DNA from 3 places in the Turicibacter sp. GALT-G1 genome. Region 3 is predicted to be linked to each of the others. Evidence: riboswitches for the same ligand, from Rfam matches in the RefSeq annotation. Region 3 holds a riboswitch; each other region holds the start of a gene.
What was found. A riboswitch is a leader RNA that binds a small molecule or an ion and turns the genes downstream of it on or off. The one in region 3 is predicted to bind S-adenosylmethionine.
Positions count from the first base shown of each region.

Region 1: linked by a shared signal. The riboswitch ahead of metK (methionine adenosyltransferase) and the one ahead of NEH74_RS03380 (methionine ABC transporter ATP-binding protein) in region 3 are both predicted to bind S-adenosylmethionine.
Region 2: linked by a shared signal. The riboswitch ahead of NEH74_RS06265 (methionine ABC transporter ATP-binding protein) and the one ahead of NEH74_RS03380 (methionine ABC transporter ATP-binding protein) in region 3 are both predicted to bind S-adenosylmethionine.

Region 1 covers NZ_JAMQUS010000027.1:60,584-66,079, reverse strand. The annotation lists gene NEH74_RS05665 (DNA recombination protein RmuC) at 1-457, shown strand, start outside; SAM riboswitch class I at 531-632, shown strand; gene metK (methionine adenosyltransferase) at 1,103-2,293, shown strand; gene NEH74_RS05655 (diacylglycerol/lipid kinase family protein) at 2,441-3,331, shown strand; gene NEH74_RS05650 (VanZ family protein) at 3,501-4,130, opposite strand; gene NEH74_RS05645 (glucosaminidase domain-containing protein) at 4,292-5,496, shown strand, end outside.
Region 2 covers NZ_JAMQUS010000031.1:22,158-27,653, reverse strand. The annotation lists gene pflB (formate C-acetyltransferase) at 1-486, opposite strand, end outside; gene NEH74_RS06270 (manganese efflux pump MntP family protein) at 866-1,447, opposite strand; SAM riboswitch class I at 1,652-1,752, shown strand; gene NEH74_RS06265 (methionine ABC transporter ATP-binding protein) at 1,876-2,889, shown strand; gene NEH74_RS06260 (methionine ABC transporter permease) at 2,889-3,557, shown strand; gene NEH74_RS06255 (MetQ/NlpA family ABC transporter substrate-binding protein) at 3,665-4,477, shown strand; gene NEH74_RS06250 (leucyl aminopeptidase) at 4,642-5,496, shown strand, end outside.
Region 3 covers NZ_JAMQUS010000015.1:54,440-59,935, reverse strand. The annotation lists gene NEH74_RS03400 (papain-like cysteine protease family protein) at 1-414, opposite strand, end outside; gene NEH74_RS03395 (hypothetical protein) at 556-684, opposite strand; gene NEH74_RS03390 (hypothetical protein) at 1,025-2,320, shown strand; gene NEH74_RS03385 (DUF6320 domain-containing protein) at 2,304-2,966, shown strand; SAM riboswitch class I at 3,072-3,174, shown strand; SAM riboswitch class I at 3,259-3,360, shown strand; gene NEH74_RS03380 (methionine ABC transporter ATP-binding protein) at 3,455-4,498, shown strand; gene NEH74_RS03375 (methionine ABC transporter permease) at 4,482-5,162, shown strand; gene NEH74_RS03370 (MetQ/NlpA family ABC transporter substrate-binding protein) at 5,197-5,496, shown strand, end outside.

The DNA.
Region 1 (5,496 bases), on a different contig from region 3:
ACGTAAAATTGCCACCAAGCAGTTTAAACAAGATGTGAAAAAGCATATTGATGATATTGCCATGAAGTATATTACACCGGAGGAAACATCGGATCAGGCGATTTTATTTTTGCCAGCAGAGGCCATTTTTGCAGAGATTAATGCTTACCATATTGATTTAATTGAATATGCTCAACAAAGACGAGTTTGGTTAGTTTCTCCAACAACTTTAATGTCGACTTTAACAACGATTCAAGTCATTATAAATAATCTTGAACGCGATCGTCATGCTTTAGTCATTCAACAAGAGTTAAATAAATTAGGAGATGAATTTAAGCGATATAAGGAACGTTGGGATAAATTAAGTAAACACATTGATACAGTTTCAAAAGATGTCAAAGAGATTCATATTACGACTGAAAAAATTGGAACTCGCTTTGATTCGATTTCAAATGTTGAATTAGATTTTAAAGAATAACCGTTAATAATTGACAAGTTACGAGTTTTTTCTTATAATGAATAATGAAATTAAAAATAAATATAATAATATACTCTTATTAAGAGCGATGGAGGCATAGGGGCCTATGAAGTCGCGGCAACCTCCTTGAATAGGAAGGTGCCGACCCAAGCGAGTTTAACTCGAGCAATAAGAGGGTTTGAATCAGTCATTCAAGTCCGCTTATAGCGGACTTTTTTTGTTAGCCTAAAGGGACAACTTCGGGGTTATCCACTCAAGTGCTAAGGAGTGATGAGCAGTAGTGAATCCGACCAGCCTTTGTGGTTTTACCGCATTAGATGAGCTATATGTAAGCTTATCTCTTTAAACAGAGTAAAAGTTAGATAAACTGTACACCGTAGGTGAAACTATAAGTTGTTCTTTCCATGTTATCCGCTAGTATGCTCATGATCTGAGCGGCCAGCGATAGATTATATGTACTAGTTTGTTAAAGAAAAAAGAATTACTTAGAAAAGGTGGATTATTTTTCTTAAATTGTCCATTATAGGTATGAATGATTGATTTTGTTAATGATTTTTAAATATTAACCGGCCCGAGCTATTATCTCTCGTCAGGAACTTAATAATATAGAGTATTTCTTAGTGTAATTAGAAGGAGGACATTAGTATGTCAGAACGTCGATTATTTACATCAGAATCTGTAACAGAAGGGCATCCAGATAAGATTGCAGATCAAATCTCAGATTCAATTTTAGATGCTATCTTAGCAAAAGATCCTATGGCACGCGTTGCTTGTGAAACGTCTGTGACAACAGGATTAGTCTTAGTATTTGGAGAAATTACTACTTCTTCATATGTTGATATCCAAAAGGTTGTTCGTGAAACAATTCGTGAAATTGGATATAACCGTGCGAAATATGGGTTTGATGCAGATACTTGTGCTGTGTTAACAGCTATTGATGAACAATCTGTAGATATTGCAATGGGGGTTGATCAAGCATTAGAAGCTCGTACAGGAATTATGACTGATGAGCAAATTGAAGCAATTGGTGCAGGGGATCAAGGATTAATGTTTGGTTTCGCCACAAATGAAACTGAAGAATATATGCCTTTACCAATCTCATTAGCACATAAATTATCTCGTCGTTTAACTGAAGTTCGTAAAAATGGAACCTTAGATTACTTACGTCCAGATGGTAAAACACAGGTAACAGTTGAATATGATGAGGCAGGAAAACCAGTTGCAATCGATACTGTTTTACTTTCAACACAACATTCACCAGAAGTAAGTCACGAACAAATCGAAGCAGATATTAAAAAACATGTCTTTGATGCAGTGTTACCACAAAACTTAGTAACAGAAAATACTCGCTACTTAGTTAATCCAACAGGACGCTTTGTCATTGGTGGACCACACGGAGATGCTGGATTAACAGGACGTAAAATTATCGTTGATACATACGGAGGATATGCACGTCATGGTGGTGGAGCATTCTCTGGAAAAGATGCAACTAAAGTAGACCGTTCAGCAGCTTATGCAGCTCGTTATGTTGCTAAAAACTTAGTTGCAGCGGGATATGCTGATAAAATTGAAATTCAATTATCATATGCCATCGGTGTTGCTCAGCCAACTTCAATCATGGTTGATACATTTGGAACAGGAAAAGTATCAAATGCCAAGATTGTAGAAGTTATTCGTCAAAACTTCGACTTACGTCCAGCAGGAATCATCCAAATGTTAGATTTACGTAAGCCGATTTATAAACAAACAGCTGCTTACGGACACTTTGGACGTACAGATGTTGATTTACCATGGGAACGTTTAGATAAAGTTGAAGCTTTAAAATCACAATTTTAATAAAATAAAAGCCTGGTTCTAATTTTTGAATCAGGCTTTTATTTGTGTACTTAGAATCTCTACAATCATAAACGACATTTTTTTTGACAATAGGTGATATAATATAATGTAAAATTAAAGTTTAAATTTTTGAAAGGAAGTGCCTCTGTGCGTAAGAAGTTATTACTTATTATTAATCCAACTTCAGGACGTGGGATAATAAAGGACTATTTATTACTGATTATTAGCCAATTGAGCTTAGCTGGATATGAGGTGGTCGTGTATCCCACTAAAGCTAAATATGATGCAGTGGAGAAAATGAAAGAGGCTAGAAATTATGATTTAGTCGTTGCAAGTGGAGGCGATGGAACCTTAAATGAAGTCATCACAGGGTTAATCCAAGCAAATGCGAATACACCAATTGCGTACATTCCAACTGGAACGACCAATGATTTTGCTACCACACTTGGAATTCCTAAAAATATCCCTAAAGCGTTAGATTTATGTATTCAAGGGAAACAGATGCCAATTGATATTGGACAGTTTGGTAGTCGATATTTTACTTATGTTGCTGCGTTTGGAGCCTTTACTGATGTCGCTTATGAGACGCCACAACCACGAAAAAATATGTTAGGCGGATTAGCCTACTTAATTGAGGGATTATTAAAGTTACCTACCATTCAATCGTATAAGTGTAAGATTACTCACCGTGATGGTGTGATTGAAGGGGATTATATTTTTGGAATGATTTCTAACTCAGATTCTGTCGCAGGTATAAAAAATGCATTTGGAAATCAGGCTGATTTAAGTGATGGTTTATTTGAAGTGACGTTAATTCGTGCTCCGAAAAATCTGATTGATATTCATCGAATCTTAAATGACTTTTTAAATACTCAATATGATCCAGAATATGTAGTGACATTTAAGACGGATCGTATGACTGTTGAGAGTGAGCAAGATGTTAAGTGGACATTAGATGGTGAAGATGGTGGGATTTTAAAAAGTGTTAATATTAGAAGTTTACAACGACGAGTACAAATTCTATCTTTAAAAATGTAGACATCAGCTATTCTTATAATTAGAAAGAACAGCTGGTGTTAAATGAAATGGATAGCACCTCTATAGTAGATGAAAAAAGTGATTCTATCTCTGATAAAGAATCACTTTAAATTCTATTATGGGGGTATTTTTATATCATTAGAAGGGTTAATATTATTAGTTTGGTTTGTTAATCGTCTAATGTAAAGGGGGTTCGTTCAATAATTGGTTTCTCTTTAGAATATTGCTGTTTTGAGTTATTGTTACTGAGATGTTTATTAATAAATTGGATCAAATTTACAATCACAAAGATAAAAAGACAGAAGGTCATGCCGGTCACTAGGCCTAAAACATCAATTTCAAAATCATTAATCTGTCCTGTTCTTCCCTCGACAAAGAGTTGATGGATTTCATCAGTAAAGGCAAAGAACGATCCACAATAAAATGTAATTAAGAAGGCTTTATAGAAGTTAAAGGCGTAAGTAAAGACCCCCATTGAAAGTATCCCAAGTATCATATAAATCCCAAAATGTGCCCATTTACGAATGATAAAGCTCCAATTACTATAGGTAGAGAAGATAAAAGGATAAAGTTCTTCTAAGTTTAATTTATAAAGTACTTTAATAACAAATTGATCCCATTGACGTAAAAAGTTATTTAAGAATTCAAATTGACTGAGGAATAAATATAAACTATTTGAGAGGGAGCCAGACTCTCGACCGGTTTGATCGGATAGGCTATAGATTAACTTCATAAAACAATAGATTGTCATCAGTCCAATCAAGAGAAATAATCCTTTCTTTAAATGTTCTCGTTTCATATCACACCTCCATCATTAAGATTTTAAGTATTATACAATATTTTCCTTTTGATTGCTAGAGCTTTTTTGTATAACGAAGTATGAATCTTATGTTAGGAGACATACTAAGAAATCAGATTTTTAATGAGTTTCATGTAATTTTTTATATAGGAGCTAGAAGGATGAAGAGATTATGTATATTAGTAGTGTGTTTGTTGTGCTTATTATCGGCACAAATAAAGATATTAGCAGATGATGATTTAGGTTCAGGTGATTATCAGGATTTTTCCACGGTAGAGAGTACTTTGGAAAAACTTCGATCTTATAATCCCAGTGGATTAGTTAATTATATACAAGTCGTTGATCAGTTATTTTCGATTCAATCTTTGTCTGATTTATTTAACCCGTATTATTACTACAGTATTAATACAAATATGAGTAATACAACAGAAACTACACGTACAAAGATTGTTAGTGCCTATTGTGATCCTTATTATTATGAAGTAGTGATGTCAAAGTCTGATGGAAGTTATGAACATGTTGCTTGTTTACAAACGTTTGAAGAAGCAAAGGAATTAAAGTCTAAGGTTCAAGGCTTGACGTTTGATGATGGAGTTTTAGTCGTTTTGAATGATGGCATGATTGTGATTTCGATGGACCCAACTATTGTTCAATTTAAAACGACGACTTGTGGAGCTAATCATAATTTAACGAATTCTGAAACACTAGATACGTATATTAATGCCTGTTATATTGATGAGGCATTATTAGTTGATGAAACAGAAGATGCATTTAAAATTTATATGTCAGGTTATGATGGTTGGGTTGATCGTCATGCGGTGTATGATGCTTCGGCAAGTACTGAAACATGGGTCAGTATTATTCCGAGTAATCAAGTTCAAAATATTTCGTACTATACCAAAGAAGGTGAAGATCTCATTCATTATTTAGCACAAGATGTTCGAGATGCTTTAGCAAAGACACCTTTGATTATCGGTAAAGCACCGCAGTGGATGGAAGAAGGAAAAAGTTATTATAGTTATGATGGGATTTATTTTTATGATGATTGGCAATCGATTTCAGTTGATGGGGTAGGAGCAATAAATAGTAGTGAACCCTTCTATAATTATTTTCAATACCTCCCGTATCGTTCAAAAACAAATTATACGTATGATGAGTTGAATACTTATTTAAATCAGTTAGGTTATACACAAAAGGCTGTTACTTATCCACCAACTGAAGGTGAGAGTCAGTTAGTAGATGAGGGAGAAAGCTTTTTAGAAGCCCAAGAATTATTTGGGATTAATGGGGGATTAGAGTTTTCAATGGCTTTACATGAAAGTGGTTATGGTCGAAGTAAGATTGCGATTGAGAAGAATAATACGTT
Region 2 (5,496 bases), on a different contig from region 3:
TGGTAATCCTGTGATAACACCTGATTTACGAGCTGCACGAATTTCTGGAGTGTAAGCATCGAATACACCTTGGTTATGTGTTTTACGGTATTCAGTGAAGATATGAGATACTTCTGGATCTACATGGAATCCATAAGATTCAGCAGCTTTTTCAGCCATACGAATTCCACCGAATGGTTGTAATGAACGTTTGAATGGTTTGTCAGTTTGGAAACCAACGATTTGTTCTAAATCTTTATTTAAATATCCTGGTTCATGAGAAGTAATTGTAGATACGATTTTTGTATCTAAGTCTAAAACTCCGCCAGCTTCACGCTCAGCTTTAGTTAACTCCATTACTTGTTCCCATAATTTTGTTGTTGCTTCAGTTGGTCCTGCTAAGAAAGAGTCGTCTCCTTCATAAACAGTGATGTTTTGATTGATAAAGTCACGCACATCAATTTTTTCTTGCCATTCTGTACCTTTAAAGCCTTGCCAAGCTTCCATGATAGTTCCTCCTTATAGTTCTCTTAAGAACCGCTCTCTGAAATTTCAAATCTTATTGTTACCATAATTTTACAACAAGATTCCTCCCTTTGTAAAGGGTTTTCACTATACGAACATAACATTTAATAACTCCCCTTAAACGTTATAACGTATATATCTTTTACAGTTATTATTATATTTCCAACACTGGAAAAAATCAACTTATATACATTAATTTTTTAAAATATTTTTATTTTTTTCTAATATAAGGAGTTACGCTTACAATCTTATGGATAATTTACCAATATAATATAGGAAATAAAGATAAAATCCTAATTTTGATATTAAAAAAAGATATCTCTTTCCTAATAAAATAAAGCGTATCTGCTACTGATTGTAATCAAAAAAATAAGGCATTAACTCCTAGTAAAATAATCATAACTCCCCCAAAGATGTTTGCTTTATTTCCTATCATATGCCCTAATGTTTTTCCAAAGGTTGATCCTATATAGGAAAATAAAAATGCAATAGTTGCTATGACAATAGTAGCCAGAATTAATTGTTCATAAATTAACCCGTAAGTAATCCCCGCTGCTAAAGCATCGATACTTGTCGCTATCCCAAACATCGCAAGTAACTTTAAGGATAAATCTTTTTTTTTATTGAAGCCCATCTCATGAGATTCAATATATTCTTCTTTCGAGCTTTCAAAAGCTTCTTTTAACATTCTAACACCTAATATAATTAAAATCACACCAGCGATTAAATGATTATACGTCGTGATTTCTCCACTAACAAACTTTAATGAAACAATTCCAATGACAAATAACAGACCTTGAAAAAAGCCAAAACTAATGGATACTTTAAGACGATCTCTCACTGTATGGGCTAATCCATCCATTCCTAATGTAATAGCAACCGCAAATGCATCCATAGCTAATGCAACTGACATTATCATGATAACTACTAAATATTCTTTCAACGATTCTCACCCCAACTTTAGTTTCCTTTTATCTTTACATCTTATCGAAATGATTACAAATATATGATTAAAATTTTTCTATCTCATATTATCCCTATATAAGACTTAATAAATGTGGCCTGTTTGTGGAAAAAAATAATTGACTTTCCATAAATAGGATTTATAATAGTTATTAAGATTTACAATTTTATACAACTTAACAAACTCTTATCACGAGAGGCGGAGGGACAGGCCCGATGATGCCCGGCAACCAATCAGTCATGATACGGTGCCAATTCCTGCAGACATTGTCTGAAAGATAAGGGAAAGTGTGATCTACATATAAATTATGTAATACACCTTTCTGCTTATCGAAGTAGAAAGGTTTTTTTATTTCATAAATAAGAAAATTGTAGCATCTGATTAAGAGAACGAAAGGGGAGAATTTCATGATTGTTCTTAATCAAATAAAAAAAATATTTAATACGAATTCTGGATGTGTCACTGCTGTAGATTCGGTTAACTTATCTATCCGAAAAGGGGAAATATTCGGAATTATCGGTTACAGTGGGGCTGGAAAAAGTACACTAATTCGAATGTTAAACTTACTGGAACGTCCAACTGAAGGGACAGTTACCATTGATGGGAAAGATTTAACTCAAATCTCCTCTAAAGAGCTTCGATTAGCTCGACAACAAATTGGAATGGTCTTTCAACACTTTAATTTACTCTGGTCACGTACGGTATTTGAAAATATCGCCTTCTCACTTGAGATTGCAGGGGTAAAAAAAGAAGAAATCAAGCCACGAGTTTTAGAACTTATTCAATTAGTTGGTTTAAGTGGAAAAGAAGACAATTATCCCTCTCAATTGAGTGGTGGACAAAAACAACGCGTTGGGATTGCACGTGCATTGGCTAACAATCCTAAAGTTCTACTTTGTGATGAAGCCACTTCAGCCCTTGATCCGCAAACAACAGATGAAATTTTAGATTTACTTGTTCAAATTAATAAAAAATATAACTTAACTATTGTTCTAATCACACATGAAATGCATGTGATTCAAAAAATTTGTCATCATGTGGCGATTATGGAAAGTGGGCGTATCGTTGAACAAGGAGATGTCTTAACGGTTTTCTCTAATCCTCAGCATCCAGTTACTGAACGTTTCGTTAAACAAGTAGCGAGTGAAGATGACTCAATTGAGACGGTCGAACATCTAATTAAAAAGTTCCCTAAAGGAAAAATTGTTCTTCTGAAATATCTAAAAGAAAAAGCAGAACAACCTTTCATCACAAACGTTATTCGTAACTACCAAGTGGACATTAATATTATTCAAGGAAAGGTCGTACAAACTCAAGAGGGTGGCTACGGTTCTCTTTATGTTCAACTTACGGGTCTAGAAATCATTCCAGCTCTTAATTATTTAAAAGAAGTTGGGGTAGAAGTTGAGGTGATTTCATAATGTTTTTATTATTACTACCAAATGTCAAATGGGATAAAATGTTCTCGGCAACGCTTGAAACATTATATATGACTGCTATCGCAGGTATCTTCGTCTTTATTTTAGGATTAATTATCGGGTTAGTCTTATTTTTAACAGCACCGAATCAACTCTTAGAAAATAAATGGATTAATCGTGTTTTATCAGCATTTGTTAACATTTTTCGTTCAATTCCATTTGTCATTTTAATCATTCTTTTGTTAAACTTTACAAAATTCTTAGTTGGGACGGTCCTTGGGCCGAATGCAGCCCTACCAGCTTTAATTATAGGAGCCGCTCCTTTCTATGGGCGTCTTGTTGAAATCGCGCTTCGCGAAATTGATAAAGGTGTCATAGAAGCTTCCATTGCAATGGGAGCTTCACTTTGGACGATTATTCGAAAAGTCCTCATTCCTGAAAGCTTACCTGCTTTAGTTTCAGGAATTACGGTTACAACGATCTCACTTGTTGGATATACAGCAATGGCTGGTGTTATCGGTGCAGGTGGTCTTGGAAATCTAGCTTACTTAGATGGATTCCAACGTCATCGATTTGACGTTGTTTTTGTAGCAACCGTCATTATTTTAGTAATTGTCTTTGTGATTCAGTTTATCGGAGATATGATCACTAAACAAATTGACAAACGTTAATAAAAACTATTTATTCAGTTAAATCCTTAATCAGTTGATTAAGATTTATATATCACTCGTTGGGGAAAACGAGCAAAGAATATGAAAATTTAAGGAGGAAGTTAAAAATGAAAAAATTATCATTAGGTTTATTAAGTTTAGTGGCAGCTATTTCTTTAGTTGGATGTGGAAATAGTGGTGAAGAGAAAACAACATTAAAAGTTGGAGCAACAGCTGTTCCTCATGCAGAGATTTTAGAACAAGCCAAACCATTACTTAAGGAAAAAGGAATTGAATTAGATGTTGTCACATTCCAAGACTATGTCTTACCCAATACAACTTTAGATGAAGGAGAATTAGATGCGAACTACTTCCAGCACATCCCTTACTTAGAGGGATTTAATGAAGAGCATGGAACACATCTAGTTAATGCAGGTGGAATTCACATCGAGCCAATCGGTATTTACTCTAAAAATTATAAATCTTTAGATGAATTACCTGAAGGCGCTACAATTATCATGAGTAATTCAGTTGCTGATCATGGACGTATGTTATCCTTATTACAAACAGAAGGATTAATTACTTTAGATTCTAATGTAGATGCTAGTGTTGCTACAGTAGAAGATATTATTGAAAATCCTAAAAACTTAACATTCAAAACCGATATTGATCCAGGTATGTTAGTTACTGTTTATGAACAAAATGAAGGAGATGCGGTTTTAATTAACACAAACTATGCATTAGACGGTGGATTAAATCCAATGACTGATTCTATTGCTATGGAAGGATCTGAATCTCCTTATGTAAATATCATCGCTGTTAATAGCGGAGATGAAAACCGTGATGATATTAAAACATTAGTTGAAGTTTTACGTTCTAAAGAAATCCAAGATTTCATTGTTGAAACATATGCAGGAGCGGTTGTTCCTGTTTCTGAATAATTCATTTAAAAGCACTCAAGTAAATCGAGTGCTTTTTCATATCCTACGTTTAAAAAGTATGAAATAATAAATGCTATAAAAGAGCCATAATATAAATTGATAGATTATACCATAGATACAGGTAATTTATGGTATAATATTAAAACAAAGAAAGGGTGAGAACGATGATTGAATTCAAATCGAGTTTAAAGATTAAAAATGAAAAAACAAATTTAGTAGTTGGCGTTTTCTCAGATATCTCTCATGACATTATTACTCAATTAGATAAAGCATTAAATAAACGTTTATCAGTTTCATTAGAAGAGGGATTAATTCCAACTAACTTTAAAGATATCACGCCAATTTATCCATTAGGGCAAATTGAAAGTAAAAAAGTTTATATTGTGGGATTAGGCAAATCAACAGATTTTACGGTTGAAAAATGTCGTAAAGTTTTAGGAAAAGTCGCAAAAGCAGCAAAAGAGGATGTAACCATCTTATTAGAAACATTCGATTGTAAAGCTGTCTCAATTAATGAATTAGCGACAGTTTGTGCTGAAGCTATCACTTTATCAACATATAAAATGGAAACTTATAAGACTGAAGAGAAAGCTACAACACCTGTTAATTTCTTCATCCATTGCGATTCACAAATTACAGATGATTTAAATCGTGGAGTGATTTACGGAGAGGCAACAAACAGTGCTCGTCAATTATTAAATGAGCCAGGTAATAAATTAACGGCAACAGATTTAGCGAGTCATATCGCTCAATTCGCTAATGAACATGAATTAGAAATTCGCATCGTTGAAAAAGATGAAATGGAACAACTAGGAATGGGTGGAATCCTTGGTGTTAACCGCGGATCCGTCCAACCTCCAAAAATGATTGTCGTGAAATATCAAGGAACACCACGCTTTGAAAATATCACTGCCTTAGTTGGTAAAGGTTTAACGTTCGATACAGGTGGATATTGTCTAAAACCACGTTCTGGGATGGAAGCAATGAAAGGTGATATGGGGGGAGCCGCTTCTGCATTC
Region 3 (5,496 bases):
CCATTTTACAAAGTATGAATCTTTAGCATCATCTACCCAGGCAGAAGTTTCATCACTATTTTCAGAAGCGTATAGTGAGGATGATGAGAATGTTGGATATAAGTTTCCGATATTAGATGGTGTAACCCCATCCTCTTCTTTTACTAAATCTTCTTCTGTGTAGTTGGTTTTATAGCTAGTTTCAATTACTTCAAATCCTTCTAAGTTTGAGAAGAAGTTATACATTTCTTCAACATTTGTCCCGTATTCATAGAAATTATTAGCTGTTCCAGGTAACGCATTTTCCTCATCCTCATCAACTGATGATCCCATTGCCACGGCGATATCCCATTCTGATAAATCAGTTTTTCCCATATGTGTGAGTGTCATTAATGCAACAGCATTTCCACAAGACCATTCTGTTGTTTGTTGCATTGTTTTAAAAGATGGGATAATTGTTAAGATTTCATCAGAAGTTAAGTGATAAAAATCAGGATTTACATAAAATCGTGACGTAGGATTATCACCAGCGAAAGCATAAGCATCTGCTCCACCATATTCATCAAAATCTTCACCTTAAATGAAATCAGGTTTTGTTTTTTCTATTGTTACAGCATGATTTGAACCATCAGTGGTTGGATTATTTTGACAAGCTGTTACAACTCCTAATGCCATTAGAAGTGAGGTGAATATTAGTTTTTTCATTTCGTTGCATCTCTCCAATCTATTTTTTTGCTATAAGTTTAGTAATTATAAACTTTGTGTAAAAAAACTAAAAAAAATTACTCTCATAAAAAAAATAGTTAAATCTATTTTTTAAGTTTTATTTACGTCATGAAATGTATCATATACCATTTTAAAGCATAAATCAATAAAAAGTTCCGAAAAAAGTTTAAAAATATTAAACTGAAAGATAAGTAAAAATAAGAAAAGAAGAGGTATCATTAAACTTTACTCTCAATAGCTAGATTTCATGTGTGTGTTAGTGTATGATAAGTGAAGTATAGTTTTATCGTTAATATTGAAACAGTAAGGAAGATGAGGTATGAATGAGAATTTTCAAACGTTTTATTGGAGTAAATTAGATAATGTAGCGAAGTTATATGCCCTTGTTTCTAGTTCGAAGGCAACGAATGTATTTCGTTTATCTGTCAAGATGAAAGATATGATTCAAGTTGACCTTTTATCAGAAGCGGTGAGGGCAGCGTTAATTGAGATGCCTTCCTTTAGTGTACGTTTACGTAATGGATTTTTTTGGTATTACTTTGATATGAACTTACAAAAGCCTCGTATCCGAAAAGAATATACATATCCTTGTTCTAAAATGACGAAATTTACAAATAATAATTATTTATTTAGCATTACTTATTATGAGAAAATGATTCATTTAGAAGTCTTTCATGCGCTGGCAGATGGTGCAGGAGCCACTCAGTTTTTAAAGGTTATCATTTATCATTATCTCAAACGTTTATATCCAGAATTAGCGACGGAATCCATTGTGATAGGTGGAGATCATTCATCTTTACCTGCGATGGATGAAGACAGTTTTTTAAAGGTAAAAAGTGAAGCTCAATCAAAAGTCATACCGAAAACAACTGTAGCATATAAAATAACAGGTATTAAAAAACGTCCTCAAGAATTAAAGGTCATTCATGGGATTATGTCTGCTAAACAGGTCGTTCGTATCGCAAAGCAATATGAAGTGACCGTATCCAGCTTGCTATGTTCAATTTTGATTTATGCGATCTATGAACAAAATTATAAATTTAATCAGGATCTTCATCCTATTATTGTCACGGTTCCTATTGATTTAAGAGGGAGATTTGGTTCACATACGTTAAGAAATTTCTTTTCAAATGTTAATGTGACGATTACACCAGGTCCTGACTTAAGCTTTGATGACTTATTAAAAGACGTTTCAAACCAATTGAATGAGGGAAAAAAGCCAGAAGTTGTTAATCGAAAAATTAATGATAATGTCAGTGCTCAAAAAAACATGATGATTCGTTTCGTGCCACTAGGAATTAAGAACATGGTGATGCGTCATATTTATCATGAAGCGGACAAAGGAGTTACAACAACGTTATCAAATTTAGGGCGTGTCGTCTTACCTGAATCATTAGCTCCATATGTTGAGGAAATGCGAATGATGATTCCTGTGACACCTCATCAACCGATTCGTTGTGGTGTTATTTCTTGTAATGATCAATTCGTTTTAACATTTACTTCTTCTTTAGAGGAAACAGATATTCAAAGATACTTTTTCAGATTTTTAAAAAAATACGGGATTGATATAACAATCTCTTGTAATGAGGAATTTAATCATGAAATATTGTTCTAAATGTCAGATGAAAGTACAAAATCAATTGAATAACTGTCCACTTTGTGGGCAATCACTGGAGTCGGTTGAATTTGAAATTGAACGAGATTATCCAGAGCAATTTGCAAAAAAACGCCGTTTTTCTATTCGAAAATCCATTATTTTTTTAGCGATGATGATTATCTCCTTCTCATTTATCAGTGGGATTTTTCAAGATTTTCAATGGAATTGGGTATTCATTATTACAGCTGCAACACTTTACTTAACTATTAGTGCTATTTTAGGATCACGTGTGAAAAGAAATATTGGTCCAAATATTTTAACACAGGTTATTGGAATATCGGCTTTATCAATCATTATTGATTATTTTTTGGGATATAGTGGGTGGTCTTTAGAGATTATTTTCCCGCTGGGGTTAATGGCTGGAACAACTATAATTACTGTCATGATTCTTCTTAATTCAAAGCGATTTACGGATTTAGTTATTTATCAATTGATGTTTGGATTGATGGGAATTGTGATTTTGGCGATGATTTATTTCCAAGTCATTCTGTTTCGTCAAATTGCTATTATTGGAAGTTATTATACGATCATTACTTGTGTCGGTTTATTCTTCTTTGCAGATCGTCAGATGATTCATGAGTTGAAGAAAAAATTTCATTATTAATTAATATTTTTGATAAAAAATACAAATTATGTAAGAAATGATTTACAAATAGAAAAATAGATGTTATAGTATCCATAAGTTAAATAATTCCAATTGAATCGTGATTCCTTATAAAGAGAAGTGGAGGGACAGGCCCGATGAAGCTTCAGCAACCAGTACAGATGTACAGTGGTGCTAAATCCGACAGAACTATTCTGAGAGATGAGGAGAACAGGTTAGTATGCTGATTTTAAACTAAGGTGTTCTTCTGATTTCTCAGAAGGAATCCTTAGTTTTTTTAATTAAATAATAATCCTTATCGAGAGAAGTGGAGGGACAGGCCCGATGAAGCTTCAGCAACCAGTACAATGTACAAAGGTGCTAAATCCGACAGAGCTATTCTGAAAGATGAGGGAGTGAGTGAGAATTTATTTAGATTTGAACGGACTTCTTTCATCAGCATAAGGAGTCCGTTTTTATTTTGGAAACAGCAAGAAAGGAGAGTCAATATGATTGAACTGAAGAATGTGAGTAAAACTTTTTCGCTAAAGGGGAAGATTGTTGAAGCGGTTAAAGAGGTTAATTTGACAGTAGAAGCTGGTGAAATTTTTGGGATTATTGGATATAGTGGTGCAGGCAAGAGTACTTTAATTCGATGTTTAAATTTTTTAGAAGTTCCAACTGAAGGTGAAGTGATTGTTAATCGTCAAGTGCTAAATCAATTATCGCCCAAAGAATTAAGATTAGCTCGTCACAAAATTGGGATGATTTTTCAGCACTTCAATTTATTAAAGACACGAACTGTTTTTGATAACGTTGCTTATCCGTTAAAAGGTCAAAAAATTAGTAAAGAAGAAAAGAAGGAAAAAGTACTACGTCTTTTGAATTTAGTGGGTCTAGAGGATAAAGCAGATGTGTATCCTTCCCAATTAAGTGGGGGACAAAAGCAACGTGTGGCCATTGCACGAGCATTGGCTAATGATCCTCAAGTTCTATTATGCGACGAGGCAACATCTGCACTTGATCCACAGACGACAAAGTCGATTTTAAAACTTCTTAAAGAAATTAATAAAGAGTTAGGATTAACGATTGTGTTAATTACGCATCAAATGGAAGTGGTTAAAGAGATTTGTCATAAAGTTGCGGTCATGGAGAAGGGCCGTATTATTGAACAAGGAAATATTGTTAGTGTCTTTTCAAATCCACAATCAGAGATTACAAAAGATTTTGTGTCCTCATTATTCCAAGATGAGAAAATCTTTGAGTTATTAGCAGAAAGAGCACCACTAGAAGAACTGAGTCACTTAGAGAAGCTAGTTAAAATCTCATTTGTTGGTCAGCAAACAGGACATGCCTTTATTTCGAAGTTATCAAAGCAATTTAATGTAGAGGCAAGTATTTTATTTGGAAGCATTGAGATTATTCAAAAGACCCCGATTGGTCATTTGATTGTTAGCTTCCATGGTAACAAAGAAGAAATCTTTAGTGCGATTAACTATTTAGAAAACTCAGATATTCAGGTGGAGGTGTTAAAGAATGAATCAGTTGCTTAATCAAATTTGTCCGAATGTCGTAGCGTATTTTCCAGAGTTAATTCAAGCGCTATGGGATACATTATTGATGGTGGTCATCTCGGGATTGTTTGCTGTGTTAATTGGTTTACCCATTGGAGTTGTTTTAGTCGTGACAAGACCGGGACATTTGTTAGAACAAAAAGCAGTTAATCTGATAGTGGGGAAGTTCATTAATGTTTTTCGCTCGATTCCATTTATTATTTTATTAGCATTTATTATGCCATTAACTCGAGCAATTGTCGGAACATCGATTGGATTAAAAGGGGCAATCGTTCCTTTAGTGGTAGGAACTGCGCCATTTGTTGCTAGACAAGTAGAATCAGCCTTATTAAATGTGGATCCTGGTGTGATTGAAGCTGCAAAGGCAATGGGATCAACGCCATTTGAAATTATTTATCGTGTCCTACTTCGAGAAGGGCTAGGTGGAATTATTTATGGACTAACGATTACGACGGTTAGCTTAATTGGATTTTCGGCCATTGCTGGAAATGTCGGTGGTGGAGGTTTAGGAGACTTCGCTATTCGTTATGGGTATCAGTACTATAAGGGAGATATTATGGTAGTAACGGTCATTATTATTATCATTTTAGTTTCAATCGTTCAAAGTGTTGGGGAAGCACTTGAACGAAAGTTCAGTCATTAATGAACAAAGAAAAAAATCAAAGGGAGAGATAGAAATGAAAAAGAAATTATTAAGTATTGTAACAACGATTTGTTTAGGAATTTTATTAGTAGCATGTGGTGGGCAACCTGAAGATGCTGACAATGTCATTAAATTAGGGATCAATGGAGAAGTGAATCAGATTTGGAAAAGCGTTCAATCACGTTTAGCAGATGAAGGGATTGATTTACAATTTGTAACATTTAGTGATTATAATTTACCGAATCAAGCATTAGCTGATGGCGAAATTGATGCAAACTCTTTCCAAACTATTGCGTTTTTCGAACAATTTATTAACGATCATAATTTAGATTTA